4 regions of the Streptomyces sp. NPDC059255 genome follow, and region 3 is predicted to be linked to each of the others. Evidence: riboswitches for the same ligand, from Rfam matches in the RefSeq annotation. Region 3 holds a riboswitch; each other region holds the start of a gene.

Region 1 (3,198 bases), on a different contig from region 3:
TTCGGTGCAGTCTTTCGGCGCCACATATTTCGGTGCGGCGTCTTTTCGTACGGGCGGCTGCGCGCGGGCAGCAGAAAATAGGCCGCACCTATTTCTTTCTCTTTGTATACGGCGCGATTGTTAATGCCGTGCGCTCGCGATGTTTACGGCATGTTGCGAAGCCCTCACCTTTTCCCGGTCGCGCCCCCGGTCGGGACGGCGCAGCCGGTGCACCACCACGGTGCGCTCCGTGTGCAGGGTGGTGAGCGCCCGCGCGCGTTCGCCGTCGCCGCGCGCCACCGCGTCCACGATCGCGCCGTGCTCCGCCCAGGACTCCACCGGGTGACTGGGCTGCTCGACCACGTACATCCAGGCGATCTTGTGGCGCAGCTGGGTGAGCAGCGAGGTGAGCGCGGGGCTGCCGGACGCCTGGGCGAGCGTCTCGTGGAACCAGGCGCCCAGCGCGCGCAGATCCTCGCCCTGGCCCCTGCGGGCCCGCTCCTGGCCCAGTCTGACCAGGCCGCGGAGGACCTTGAGGTGGGCCTCCGTGCGGCGCTGGGCGGCGCGCGCCGCTCCCAGCGGCTCCAGCAGCAGCCGTACCTCCAGCAGGTCCGCGGCCTCCTGCTCCGTGGGTTCGGCCACACACGCGCCGACATGGCGGCGCGTGGTCACGAAGCCTTCCGACTCCAGCGTGCGCAGCGCCTCGCGCACCGGGACGCGGGAGACGCCGTAGCGCCGCGCGAGCTGCTCCTCGGTGAGCCGGCTGCCCCGCTCGAACAGTCCGGAGACGATGTCGTCGCGAATAGCCGTGCATACCGAATGCGCCGGAATGCGCATGTCCGAACCTCCGCCTTAATCCGCGCGAAACGCTGCCGATTGACGCCTGTTCCGTGACTCTATTGCAACCAACGCGAATTTCCGATGGGTGCCCGGAATCCATGGATATCTTTTGGCCAGCGCGGAGGCGGAGAGCCGCACGCGGGAGGGACCGGGAGCGACGGAGGGACGTGTGCGGACGGGCCCGGAGAGGTACGCGAGAGGGGGGACGGAAAGCGGTCAGACCCCGACGCCGTGCGCGCGCAGGTAGGCGACCGGGTCCATGTCGGAGCCGTAGTCGGCGCTCGTCCTGGCCTCGAAGTGGAGGTGCGGCCCCGTGACGTTGCCGGTGGCGCCCGAGAGCCCGATCCGCTCGCCCGCGGCGACGCTCTGGCCGACGGAGACGCCGATCGAGGAGAGGTGGCCGTACTGGGTGTAGGTGCCGTCCGCCATCCTGAGGACGATGTTGTTGCCGTACGAGCCGCCCCAGCCGGCCTCGACGACGGTGCCCGTGCCGACCGCCACGACCGGCGTGCCGGACGCGGCGCGGAAGTCGACGCCCGAGTGGCTGCCGGAGGACCAGAGGGAGCCGCCGGTGTGGTAACCGGTGGTGACGTAGGAGCCGGCGACGGGGAGCTGGAAGGTGTTCAGCCGCTTGCGCTCCTCGGCCCGTGCGGCACGCTCCCGCTCCTCGCGCAGCTCCTTCGCGCGGGCCTCCGCCTTGCGCTCCGCCTCGGCCTTGGCGGCGGCGCGCGCCTTGGCCTCGGCCTTCAGCCGCTCGGCCTTCTCGGCTGCGTGGCGCTGGGCCTCGGCCTGGTCGTCGACCGCGCCGGCGACGGCGTCGCCGATGGCGATGACCTGGGTCAGGCCGGTCTCCGAGACCGCCTCGGCGCCGGTGCCCGCGGCGAGGGCCGGGGAGGCGAGGGAGCCGATGACGCCGGTCGCGGTCAGCGTCGCGAACCCGGCGGCGCTCGCGCCCTTGCAGGTGATGCGGTTCGGGGCGCGGTGCTTCCCGGTGGCACGGGTGAACGCCATGGAGTGGCTGGTCCTTTCCTTCCCTCTCGCCTACCGGGTTAGCTGACGGGTTCGGAGCAGGAAGGTCTCCTACGGACCCCTCCGCGCGCGGTGTGCCCGCGAAGGCCGTCCGATTCACCCCAGGGACGTGGGTCCCCGGCTCCCCCGCTGCACCGGCTGCGGCACAGCATCTGACGGGGACTCGGCGATGGCTGCCCGGTGCCACGGATGCGGCGCAACGGCGAACAGCCGGACCGACGCTAAGCGGCCCGTCTTTCAATAACCAAACAGACAAGGTTTTTTGTAGCGCACACCACAGGGCAGACAGGCATTCTCTCCATCAAAGCGGACATAAAGCAGAACCCCGGCGACCTCGGTCGCCGGGGTTCCTTCACAAGACGAATCAGCCTGTGACAACCGTCACTTCACCGATTCCCAGAGCCTCGACCGGCTCCTTGATCTGCGCCGCGTCGCCGACCAGAACGGTGACGAGCCGGTCCACCGGGAAGGCGTTGACGACGGCGGCCGTCGCCTCGACCGTGCCCGTCTCGGCCAGCCGGGCGTAGAGCTGTGCCTGGAAGTCGTCCGGAAGGTGCTGCTCGACCTGGTCGGCGAGCGTGCCGGCGACGGAGGCGGCCGTCTCGTACTTGAGCGGCGCGACGCCCACCAGGTTCTGCACGGCCACGTCTCGTTCGGCGTCCGTGAGCCCCTCGGCGGCGAGGGTGCGCAGCACCGTCCAGAGGTCGTCGAGCGCCGGTCCTGTGGACGCGGTGTCCACGGAGCCGCTGATGGCGAGCATCGCGGCGCCCGTCGCCCCGTCCGGGGAGGACGGCGCCGAGGAGCGCAGCACCTGGCCGAAGGCGCGTACGCCGTAGGTGTAGCCCTTCTCCTCGCGCAGGACGCGGTCGAGCCGGGAGGTGAGCGTGCCGCCCAGGCAGTACGTGCCGAGCACCTGCGCGGGCCAGACACGGTCGTGCCGGTCGGCACCGATCCGGCCGATCAGGAGCTGCGTCTGGACGGCGCCGGGGCGGTCCACGATGACCACGCGGCCGGTGTCGTCGGCGGTGATCGCCGGTACGGGCCGGGGCGCCGCCGTGTCGCCCGTCCAGGCGCCGAGGGTGTCCGCGAGGATCCCGTCCAGGTCGACGCCCGCGAGGTCGCCGACGACGACCGCGGTGGCCGTGGCGGGGCGTACGTGCGCCTCGTAGAAGGCGCGGACGCCCGCGGCGTCGATGCGTGCCACGGTCTCCTCGGTGCCCTGGCGCGGCCGGGACATGCGCAGCGCGGCCGGGAACAGCTCCTTGGAGAGCTGCTTGGCGGCACGCCGGCCCGGGTTGGCGGTCTCGTGCGGGATCTCGTCGAGCCGGTTCCGTACGAGCCGTTCGACCT
Region 2 (3,198 bases), on a different contig from region 3:
GGAAGTAAGCCACACCTCACCGAAGGCGGGTGATATGGGCCGGGCTACGCTCCCGGCATGGACGTACTGATCAATGTCTTCGTCGCCCTGCACATCATCGGCATAGCCGCCCTGCTCGGCGGTTTCCTGACCCAGATGAAGGCGATGAGCGCCGGTACGGCGCGCTTCACCCCGGCGATGCTGCACGGCGCCCTCACCATGCTGATCACGGGGATGGTGCTGGTGGGCCTCAACCAGGCCGACGACCAGCCGCTCAACAACATCAAGATCGGCGTCAAGCTGGCCGTCCTGGTCGTGATCATGGGCATCGTCTACGTGAAGCGGGACGACGAGGCAGCCGAGAAGCCGTTGTTCGGCGCGGTGGGCGGGCTGACCGTGGCCAACATCCTCATCGCCACGCTCTGGACCTGACCCCGGCCCCCGACGGACCCGACCCCGGTGGGTCGGATCCGTCGGGTCCGCAGGGCGCCGTGACGGGGTCCGCAGGGCGCCGCGGCCGGGTCAGGCTCAGGCCGGGCGGACGCTGCCGTAGATCGGCAGGTAGTAGATCGATTCCTCACGCACGTTCGCACCCGGCTTGGGCGCGTGGATCATCATGCCGTCGCCGATGTAGATGCCGGCGTGGCTGATGTCGTCGTAGAAGAAGACCAGGTCGCCGGGGAGCAGGTCATCGGTGGTGACGCGCGTGCCGGTGTCCACCTGGTCGCTCGTGCTGCGCGGCAGCTCGACGCCGGCCGCCCGCCACGCCGCCTGGGTCAGGCCCGAGGAGTCGTACGAACTCGGCCCCGAGGCGCCCCAGACGTACGGCTTGCCGATCTGGGTGCGTGCGAAGGCGAGCACCTTCGCCGCCTTGGCCGCGTAGATGCCGGCGGTGTCACCGCCGGTCACGGCCTCCAGTCCGGGGCCGGCGGCCGTTCCCGCGTTCGCACCTGCGATCGTTGCCGCGTCGGTGCCCGTTCCTGTGCCCGCTCCCGTGCCCGTGCCGGGGTCGGCCGACGGAGCCTGGGGCTGCGACAGAGGCCGGATCAGCTCCGCCTCGCGCCGGCGCTCCGCCTCGGCCTCCGCCTTGTCGCGGGCCTCCGCCTTCGCCTGCGCCTCCGCCGTACGGCGGGCCGCTTCTTCCTTCTTGCGCTCCAGCGCGGTCAGCCGCGCCTGCTCCTCCGCGGTGAGCCGCGCCAGCAGCGCGCGGGCCTCGGCGAGCTTCTTCTGGATCTGCTCCTTGCTGGTCCGCAAGGACTCCTGGGACTCGTCCGGCGACTCCGGGGCGCGGGTGTCCGCCCCGGAGCTCCAGGGGTCGGCGACGGGGCTCTGCTGACGGTCGGTCAGCCGCTCCGTCATCCCCGTCTGCTCGGCGTACGTCTGCGGGCTGTCCGCGAACAGTACGGCGGCGGGGGCCGTGGCAGGCATGGCGGGGGCTGTCGCGGGCATCGCCGGTACAACAGGGGCGACAGAGGCGGCCGGGGCTGCCGGGGCGGCGGAAGCGGCCGGGGCGACAGGGGCGCCCGCGGGGGTGCCCCCGCCGCCCCCGGACTGCGCGGCCGTGTAGGAACCGAGCGTACGGCGGGCCTCGTTCAGCTTGTCCGCGCTCTTGGCCACGCCGTCGATGACCCGGTCGACCGTGCGCTTCTGCTTGGCCGTCGCCTCCTTCGTCCTGGCGGACCTCTGCGCGTCGCCACCGGCCTGGCGGTACAGGTCGCTGACCTTTTTCTCCACCTCTTCGACCGACGGCGAGGACTTCGATTCCGTGGGCGCGGCGTCCGCGCTCTGCGTCGACAGCAGCGTGACCGAGGCGAGGGCGGCCGTCGTGATTCCGACGGCAGGGGTGTTGGTGCGTACCCCGCTACGGCTGCGCGCCTTGCGATGCGACGCCAAGTTCGGCATCTCCTTCCGTGGACCGCCTACCGGGTTAGCTGTCGGGTTCGGGCGGAACGGAAGGCTGCCCTACGGGCGTTGTACGTACGGCGAACGTACGGCCCGATTCACCCCGGTCTTGCAGAGTGGGTCCCCGGTTCCGAACTTCCCTGTGGAAAGCCCGGATTCGGCGTGGGCCGCCCGCTCGGCGCGGATCGCCTTCAGAGGTACGGGCTGCCTGATCGAGCACGCTAGCCAAGATGTGGCGCTGATGTGAAGGTGGATGGCCGATATGCCCGATACATTTCTGTGACCATTTGCTCGTGCGGAGTGCAGGGAGGCGCAATAGGGGGTATAGCGTTACGCTCCGTGTGTGAGCCGGAGCCGTCCGCCTTCAGGGGCGGATCCGCCGGACCGGCTTCGCCTGACCGGCTTCGCCGGGCGGGCTCCGACTGTCGGTGCGGCGGCCTAGACTCGTTAAGCGATGAGCAGCCTCTTTGACGACAGCTTCCTGGCCGACCTCCAGCCCTCCGGCGACGAGCACCCCCCGCCGCCCGAGGACCTGGACGAACACGCCCAGGAGCAGGTGCCCGACGACCTGTTCCAGGGGGCGTACGACGTGCCCCCGGCCCGGGATCCGTACCACCGCAACGGGTCGGCCCGTACGGTCATCGACCCGGCCTCGCTCCTCGAAGGGCTGAACGAGGAGCAGAGCGCGGCCGTCGTGCACACGGGGTCGCCGCTGCTCATCGTCGCCGGGGCCGGATCCGGCAAGACCAGGGTGCTGACCCACCGGATCGCCCATCTCCTCGGCACCCGCAGCGTCCACCCCGGCGAGATACTGGCGATCACCTTCACCAACAAGGCCGCGGGCGAGATGAAGGAGCGCGTCGGGCAGCTCGTCGGCCCGCGCGCCCAGGCGATGTGGGTGCTGACCTTCCACAGCGCCTGCGTGCGGATCCTGCGGCGCGAGTCGAAGCGGCTCGGGTTCACCTCGTCGTTCTCGATCTACGACGCCGCCGACTCGAAGCGGCTCATGGCCCTGGTCTGCCGCGATCTGGACCTCGACCCCAAGCGCTATCCGCCGAAGTCCTTCAGCGCCAAGATCTCCAACCTCAAGAACGAGCTGATCGACGAGGAGACCTTCGCGGGACAGGCCGTCGACGGCTTCGAGAAGACGCTCGCCGAGGCGTACCGGATGTACCAGGCACGGCTGCGCGAGGCCAACGCCCTGGACTTCGACGACATCATCATGACCACCGTCCACCTGCTCCAGGCGTTCCCCGACGTCGCCGAGCACTACCGGCGCCGCTTCCGGCACGTCCTGGTGGACGAGTACCAGGACAC
Region 3 (3,198 bases):
GTGCCCCCGGGCCCGCGCGTCATGGACGAGGAGAAGAAGTTCCCGCGAGGACTGGTGATCCGGCTCTTCGCCTATCTGGTGGCCGGCCATCTCTTCGCGGGATTCCTCTACCTCCTCTTTCACGTCGGGGCCCAGGGGCGGTAGCGGCTTTCGGCCCAGGGGCTTTCGGCTTTCGGGCCAGGGGCAGTAGCGGCTTTCGGGCCGAAGGTGTTCGACGCCGTCTTCCGCCGTGGCGTCAGCCTTCGTCCAGGAGGCGGGCGCGCAGCCGTTCGCGGGTCTCGGGCGCGAGCCCGAGGCCGTCGGCGAGATAGCGGTCGGTGGAGCCCCAGGTCTTCCCGATGGCCTCGAAGGCGGCGTCGAGATAGGCAGCGCGGGCGTCGAAGAGCGGGCTGAGCAACTCCATCACCTCGCCGGACCTTCCGGCGGGCGACCGGTCGCTGCGGCGGAAGGCGTAGCGGCGGTGCGGATCGTTCGACTTGAGGTAGTCGGCCGTGATCGCCTCCGGCTCGACACCGACCGCGAGCAGCGACACGGCGACGGAGAGCCCGGCGCGGTCCTTGCCCGCCGCGCAGTGCAGCAGCGCGGGGACGCTGTCCTCGGCCAGCGCGTGCAGCAGCCGGCTGTGCTCGGCGGTGCGCTCCGTGATGATCGCGTGGTACGAGGCGGTCATCCGGGCCGCCGCTCTGCCGTCCGCGAGGAGCGAGCGGAGCTGGTCGAGGTCGCCGTCCCGGACCATCCGCCAGAACTGGGCGCCTTCGGCCGGGTCGGAGAGCGGGATGTTCACATGGCGCACGCCCGCGAGTTCGACATCCGCGCCGTCGAGCTTCACATCGGCGGAATTGCGGAAGTCGAAGATCGTGTGCAGACCGAGGGCGGAGAGAAAGGCGGAGTCGTCGGCGGTGGCGTGGGCGAGATGACCGCTGCGGTAGAGCACGCCGTACCGCACCCGGCGTCCGTCCACGGTCGGCAGGCCGCCGACATCACGGAAGTTGCGTACTCCGGACAGCTCGGGCTCGGTGGACGGGACCTGCGGCGACTGCTGCGTCACGCCTGCTCCTCCGTGTCTGCCGTCGGCGCTGCTCGCCGGCGGAGTCGGTCCCCGACCCTACGACATCGGCCGGTGTGCTCATCAGTGCGGCGGAGGGGCCGGGGAGTCCACGGACCATGACGGGACGAGTGGGGCGAAAGCGCCTAAACGGTGCACTGTCCGGATTGACCGATTCCGTATAACCTGCCCCGGTCGCGGGGGAGATGGGCTCCGGCTGGTGAGCAGGATCATATCCGTGACGTTCCGTGGTGACGGTGCGAAAGGGAAGGGCCACCTCGAAAGGGAATTGGAAGGCGGTCTCCACGCAGGGTGACGGGGGATCTTCGGTGCGGAGGCAAAGGTGCGTCACCGAGGGAAAAGGGTGGCTTGTTCCGGCCGTCCCACTCGCCTACGTTCACCCTCAATCCGAGCGGAACGCCGAATCCTGCCGCCGCCTCGGGGACACCATCCACCCATTCACGCGTGGCAGGAGCGGGGGACCCAGGTAGTACGCCGTTCCGATGTTCCGACGTCAGGGACGGCTCGGGGTGAAGTCGCGCACCACGCGCGGCCGGGCAGCTCCAGCCCGAACCCGACAGCTCACCTCGTAGGCGCCGGAGAGGAATTCGCCATGCCCGCGAAGGGTAAGCACCGCCGCCCCAAGACCAATCCGTTCTCCCGGGGCTTCATCGCCGCCGGCACGGGCGGCGCCGCCATCGCGCTGCCGCTCATCGGCGCCACCGGCGCGCACGCGGCACAGCAGGCCGCGCCCGCCACCGCCCCGCAGTCCGCCCCCGTCAGCGCCCCGCAGTCCGCGTCGGCCGCCGCGCCGCAGGGGGCGGCCGCCACGCACGTGAGCCGAACCGCCGGGACCACGGTGCGTACGTACGCGGTGGTCGCGGGCGACTACCTCTCCAAGATCGCCGAGGAGCAGCACGTCCGGGGCGGCTGGCAGCGGCTGTACGAGGACAACCGCCGCGCCGTCGGCGACGATCCCGGGCTGATCCACCCCGGCCTCAAGCTCACCATCAACGGCAAGACCCCGGCCGTCCGCTCGGAGGCTCCCACCAGGGCCTCGAAGTCGTCCCGGGTGGCCAAGCCCGCCGAGTCGACCGCGTCGGCGGAGTCGGCCAAGTCGTCGAAGGACTCCTCGTCGGACTCCTCGTCCGCCAAGCCCTCCACGGCCCGGAGCGAGGCGCCCGCCGCCGACTCCGCGGCGCAGAGCAGCGCGTCCGGCTTCACCCTGCCGGTCGACGGCATCGGGGTCGGCACCTCGTACCGCGCCGCCGGCGGAAGCTGGTCCAGTGGCTACCACACCGGTGTGGACTTCGTGGCCCCCTCGGGCACCACCGTGAAGGCGGTCGGCGCGGGCACCGTCGTCTCCGCGGGCAACGGCGGCGCGTACGGCAACCAGGTCGTCATCCGGCACGAGAACGGCATGTACTCCCAGTACGCCCACCTCTCCTCCCTCTCCGTCTCGGCCGGTCAGAGCGTCTCCACCGGCCAGCAGCTCGGCCTCTCCGGCGCCACCGGCAACGTGACCGGGCCGCACCTGCACTTCGAGATCCGGACGGGCCCGGACTACGGCTCGGACGTCGACCCGCTGGCGTTCCTCCGGCAGAACGGCGTCTCCATCTGATCCGTCCGGTCGCCCCGGACACAATTCCTCCGCCCTGCGGCCCGGCACCCTTGTGGTGCCGGGCCGCAGGGCTTTTCGCTATTCCCGCTTGAGGGAAAATTGACCGATGGCGTTTCTCACCCTGAGTCAACCCCCGCCTACGGTCGCGTAGGCCACATCGCCGGGAGGAAAATGTCCCGCTGTGGCAGACGATTCGAGAACAAGAAGAGACAAGACATTCGGGTCGTACGCGGCGATCGGTGACAGCTTCACCGAGGGTGTGGGAGATCCAGGCCCCGACGGGCTGTTCGTCGGCTGGGCGGACCGGCTCGCGGTCCTGCTCGCCGATCAGCTTCCGGTCTCCGGTGCGACGGCCGACCCCGTCCACGGCGACTTCCGCTACGCCAACCTCGCGGTACGCGGCCGGCTCCTCGACCAGGTCGTCGAGGAACAGATACCCCGCGCCCGGGAACTCGCCCCGGACCTGGTGACGTTCTGCGCGGGCGGCAACGACATCATCCGCCCCGGCACCGACCCCGACGACGTGGCGGAA
Region 4 (3,198 bases), on a different contig from region 3:
CCCCTGAGGAGAGGTACGCCATGCAGCGCCCTTCGGCCCGCTACGTCCTGCCCGAGTTCACCGAGCGGACGAGTTACGGAAGCCGCACCCTCGATCCGTACTCCCGGCTCCTGGAGGACCGGATCGTCTTCCTGGGGACCGCCGTCGACGACACCGCCGCGAACGATGTGATCGCGCAGCTCATCCACCTCGAGTACGCCGCCCCCGACCGGGACATCAGCCTCTACGTCAACTCGCCGGGCGGTCCGATCAGCGCCATGTCGGCGATCTACGACACGATGCAGATCATCACCTGCGACGTGGAGACGGTCTGTCTCGGCCAGGCCGCCTCGACCGCCGCCGTACTCGTGGCGGCCGGGGCTCCCGGCAAGCGGATGGCGCTGCCCGGCGCCCGGATCGTCCTCCAGCAGCCCGCCGTCGAGGAGCCGCTGCACGGGCAGCCCTCCGATCTGCTGATCCACGCGGAGGAGTTGCTGCGGCTGCGGAGCCTGGTCACCGGGACACTGGCGCGCCACACCGGCCGGAGTACGGAACGGATCGCCGCCGACATCGACCGGGACACGATCCTCGACGCGCCCGGGGCCCGGTCGTACGGGCTGATCGACCACGTCGTCCAGAACCGCACGACCTCCACCGGCGGGCGGTGAGGGCCGGTGCTGCCACCCGAACTGCCGCCGCTGCCCGCCCTCACCCGGGCCGAGTGCGAGGTCGTCGACCACTATCTGCGGATCGTGGACCTGTTGGGCCGGATCAACCCCGCGCGCGGCACGGACACCTACGCCGCGCTGCGCGCCGCGCAGGCCCTGCCCGCCCAAGTGACCGGACTGCGGGACGCCCTGACGGTCATGCACCAGCGGGGCGAGCGGGAGCTGTACGCGACCACGCTGGCGAGGGCGTTGCGGACGCTCGACGGGGAGCGGCGGACCGGTCGGGTCACCCTCCCGCCCGAACAGCCGACTTGAGGGTGCGCGCCGTTCCCGTATGGCCGCGTCCATACGAGAAGAACTCGCACATTCGGCGTATGAACTGACCGGACGGAATCGGCGAGGCGAGTTGCGCGATCCGGCCGGGGCGTCGGCGCACGTGATCGTTACGCCGCAGGTACAGCCCTCATCGCCGCGCGCGACCCGGCGACGGAATCACCCGTCGCCACCCACATGGGCCAAGGGTGACTAACTTCACATATCGTCGTTTCAGCAGGGAATTCGAGAGGTTTCTGGGTCAAGATCCCTGGGACGACAAGCCCCCGCCAGCCCTGGCGAGGCGGTCCGGGCGGACGCCGAGTCCTGCCGCCGTTCCGGATGACGGGTCGACAGGAGTGGATCGGCAGGAGTGGAGGACCCAGGCAGTACGGGACGACGCCCGTCGTGGTCGTTCCTCGGGGTGAAGCCGTTCACGCGGCCGGGCAACTTCGCCAGCCCGAACCCGACAGGTCATCCTTCACAGGCGGCTGACGAAGGGTTGCGCATGACCGCGCAGACACATGTCCCGTCTCTGCTGTCCCGGGCGGGGGCCGTATCGGCCCTCACGCTCGCCACGGTCGCCGGCACGATGCTGGCACCTGGCGCGGCGTCAGAAGCCGAGGCCGCCACGCTCAGTGTCAGGGCTCTGAAGATCGCGGAGTCGAAGAAGGGGTCCCCGTACATGTACGGCGCCACGGGGCCGCACCGCTTCGACTGCTCGGGGCTGACGCTCTATTCGTTCAAGAAAGCCGGCAAGCAGCTCGCCCGCACGGCTCAGGCGCAGTACAACCAGACCCGGCACATCTCGTCCTCCTCGCGGCGCAAGGGCGACCTGGTGTTCTTCCATTCCGGGCGGTACGTGTACCACGTCGGGATCTACGCGGGCAACGGAAGGATCTGGCACTCGCCGAAGACAGGCTCGCTGGTCCGGCTGGAGAGGATCTGGTCCAGGAGCGTCCTGTACGGCCGGGTGAGGTGAGCATGGTCGCTGGCCGCTCCGCGCCCGCGGCGCCGCGGAGGCACGCCTCGGCGGGGGCGCTACGAAGCGGGTGCGGCCGGCGACAGCGGGACCGTCCAGGGCAGGGCGATCCAGACCGTCTTGCCGCCCTCCTCGGTCGGGGTGACCGACAGCCGCCCACCGGCCTCGGCCGTCAGCGAGCGGATGATGACCATCCCGCGGCCGTTGTCCTGCTGCACGGCCGCGGGCAGCCGCTGGGGCCAGCGCGGATGACTGTCGGTCACCCCGATGCGCAGCCGTTCCTCGCGGTCGAGCCGTACCTCCACGGTGAACGTGGGCGACCGGCCGAAGGTGTGCTGCACGGCGTTGGTCACCAGCTCCGAGACGATCAGCCGGACCGTGTCCGCCGTGGCCGCCTCACCCGGCAGCCCCCAGTCGGTCAGGAGGTCCGCCACATACCGTCGGGCGGTGGGCACCGAGGCGGGCTCGCTCGGCAGGGTGATGGATGCTTCCTGGTGGTCGGCCATGGCGACGCTGTCCCTTTCCCGCCGGACCGGACTCCGGCACAGCTGATGACTGCGCGGACGGCCTCGGACCGTGCTGCGCGACAGCCTGCCACTGATCGCACCATCCGCACCTCCGATCCACCGAGATCTGCATATATCTGTCGCTCAAAGCGGTGAACTCTGCAACGCGAGACCGTATTTGGGCGCCGGAAAGATAACTTCTCCGCCTTGACGCCGTTCGGCGTGACGGAGAAGAACGCGGAGAGGGGATTCGGCCATGCGGCATATTCCGGTGGTACGTCGGCAGCGGCTCGGCGAGGAATTGCGCAGGCTGCGCCGTAGCGCGGGGCTCACCAGTGGTCAGACGGCGCGGCTGCTCGGCTGGCACCAGTCGAAAGTGAGCAGGATCGAAACCGGCGTCAGCGGGGTGCGGGACGGGGATCTGGCGGCGCTCCTCGACGCGCTGGGCATCGAGGACCAGCGGCTGCGCTCGCTGCTGCGGGCCCTCGCGGGCACGGCGGACGGCACGGGGTGGTGGACGGCGTACAGCTCGGTCATCCCACCCACGTACCGGGACTTCATCGCCCTGGAGTCCCAGGCGAGCACCGCGCACACGCTGGAGACCTCCGTGGTGCCCGGGCTGCTCCAGACCTCGTCCTACGCCCGCGCCGTGACCAGGGCGGCGCTGACGGGGAAGCCGGACGGGACGGTGGACTCCCTGGTCGATGTGCGGCTCACCCGCCAGGAGGTGCTGACGCGCGACGAGAGTCCG

Evidence for each region. Region 3 has a riboswitch for cyclic di-AMP ahead of ACFXKG_RS37820 (peptidoglycan DD-metalloendopeptidase family protein). Riboswitches for the same ligand answer to the same signal wherever they lie in the genome.
Region 1: linked by a shared signal. The riboswitch ahead of ACFXKG_RS36620 (M23 family metallopeptidase) and the one ahead of ACFXKG_RS37820 (peptidoglycan DD-metalloendopeptidase family protein) in region 3 are both predicted to bind cyclic di-AMP.
Region 2: linked by a shared signal. The riboswitch ahead of ACFXKG_RS11620 (NlpC/P60 family protein) and the one ahead of ACFXKG_RS37820 (peptidoglycan DD-metalloendopeptidase family protein) in region 3 are both predicted to bind cyclic di-AMP.
Region 4: linked by a shared signal. The riboswitch ahead of ACFXKG_RS17400 (C40 family peptidase) and the one ahead of ACFXKG_RS37820 (peptidoglycan DD-metalloendopeptidase family protein) in region 3 are both predicted to bind cyclic di-AMP.

What each region holds. Positions count from the first base shown of each region.
Region 1 is NZ_JBHYZP010000047.1:49,906-53,103, reverse strand. It holds gene ACFXKG_RS36625 (GntR family transcriptional regulator) at 121-816, opposite strand; gene ACFXKG_RS36620 (M23 family metallopeptidase) at 1,036-1,830, opposite strand; cyclic di-AMP (ydaO/yuaA leader) riboswitch at 1,843-2,004, opposite strand; gene ACFXKG_RS36615 (M16 family metallopeptidase) at 2,213-3,198, opposite strand, start outside.
Region 2 is NZ_JBHYZP010000006.1:263,539-266,736, forward strand. It holds gene ACFXKG_RS11615 (hypothetical protein) at 58-411, shown strand; gene ACFXKG_RS11620 (NlpC/P60 family protein) at 508-1,872, opposite strand; cyclic di-AMP (ydaO/yuaA leader) riboswitch at 1,880-2,054, opposite strand; gene ACFXKG_RS11625 (ATP-dependent DNA helicase) at 2,336-3,198, shown strand, end outside.
Region 3 is NZ_JBHYZP010000052.1:29,520-32,717, forward strand. It holds gene ACFXKG_RS37810 (DUF6126 family protein) at 1-144, shown strand, start outside; gene ACFXKG_RS37815 (tyrosine-protein phosphatase) at 236-1,048, opposite strand; cyclic di-AMP (ydaO/yuaA leader) riboswitch at 1,488-1,654, shown strand; gene ACFXKG_RS37820 (peptidoglycan DD-metalloendopeptidase family protein) at 1,659-2,666, shown strand; gene ACFXKG_RS37825 (SGNH/GDSL hydrolase family protein) at 2,848-3,198, shown strand, end outside.
Region 4 is NZ_JBHYZP010000013.1:72,686-75,883, reverse strand. It holds gene ACFXKG_RS17410 (ATP-dependent Clp protease proteolytic subunit) at 21-647, shown strand; gene ACFXKG_RS17405 (hypothetical protein) at 654-962, shown strand; cyclic di-AMP (ydaO/yuaA leader) riboswitch at 1,268-1,464, shown strand; gene ACFXKG_RS17400 (C40 family peptidase) at 1,468-1,941, shown strand; gene ACFXKG_RS17395 (ATP-binding protein) at 2,001-2,447, opposite strand; gene ACFXKG_RS17390 (helix-turn-helix domain-containing protein) at 2,704-3,198, shown strand, end outside.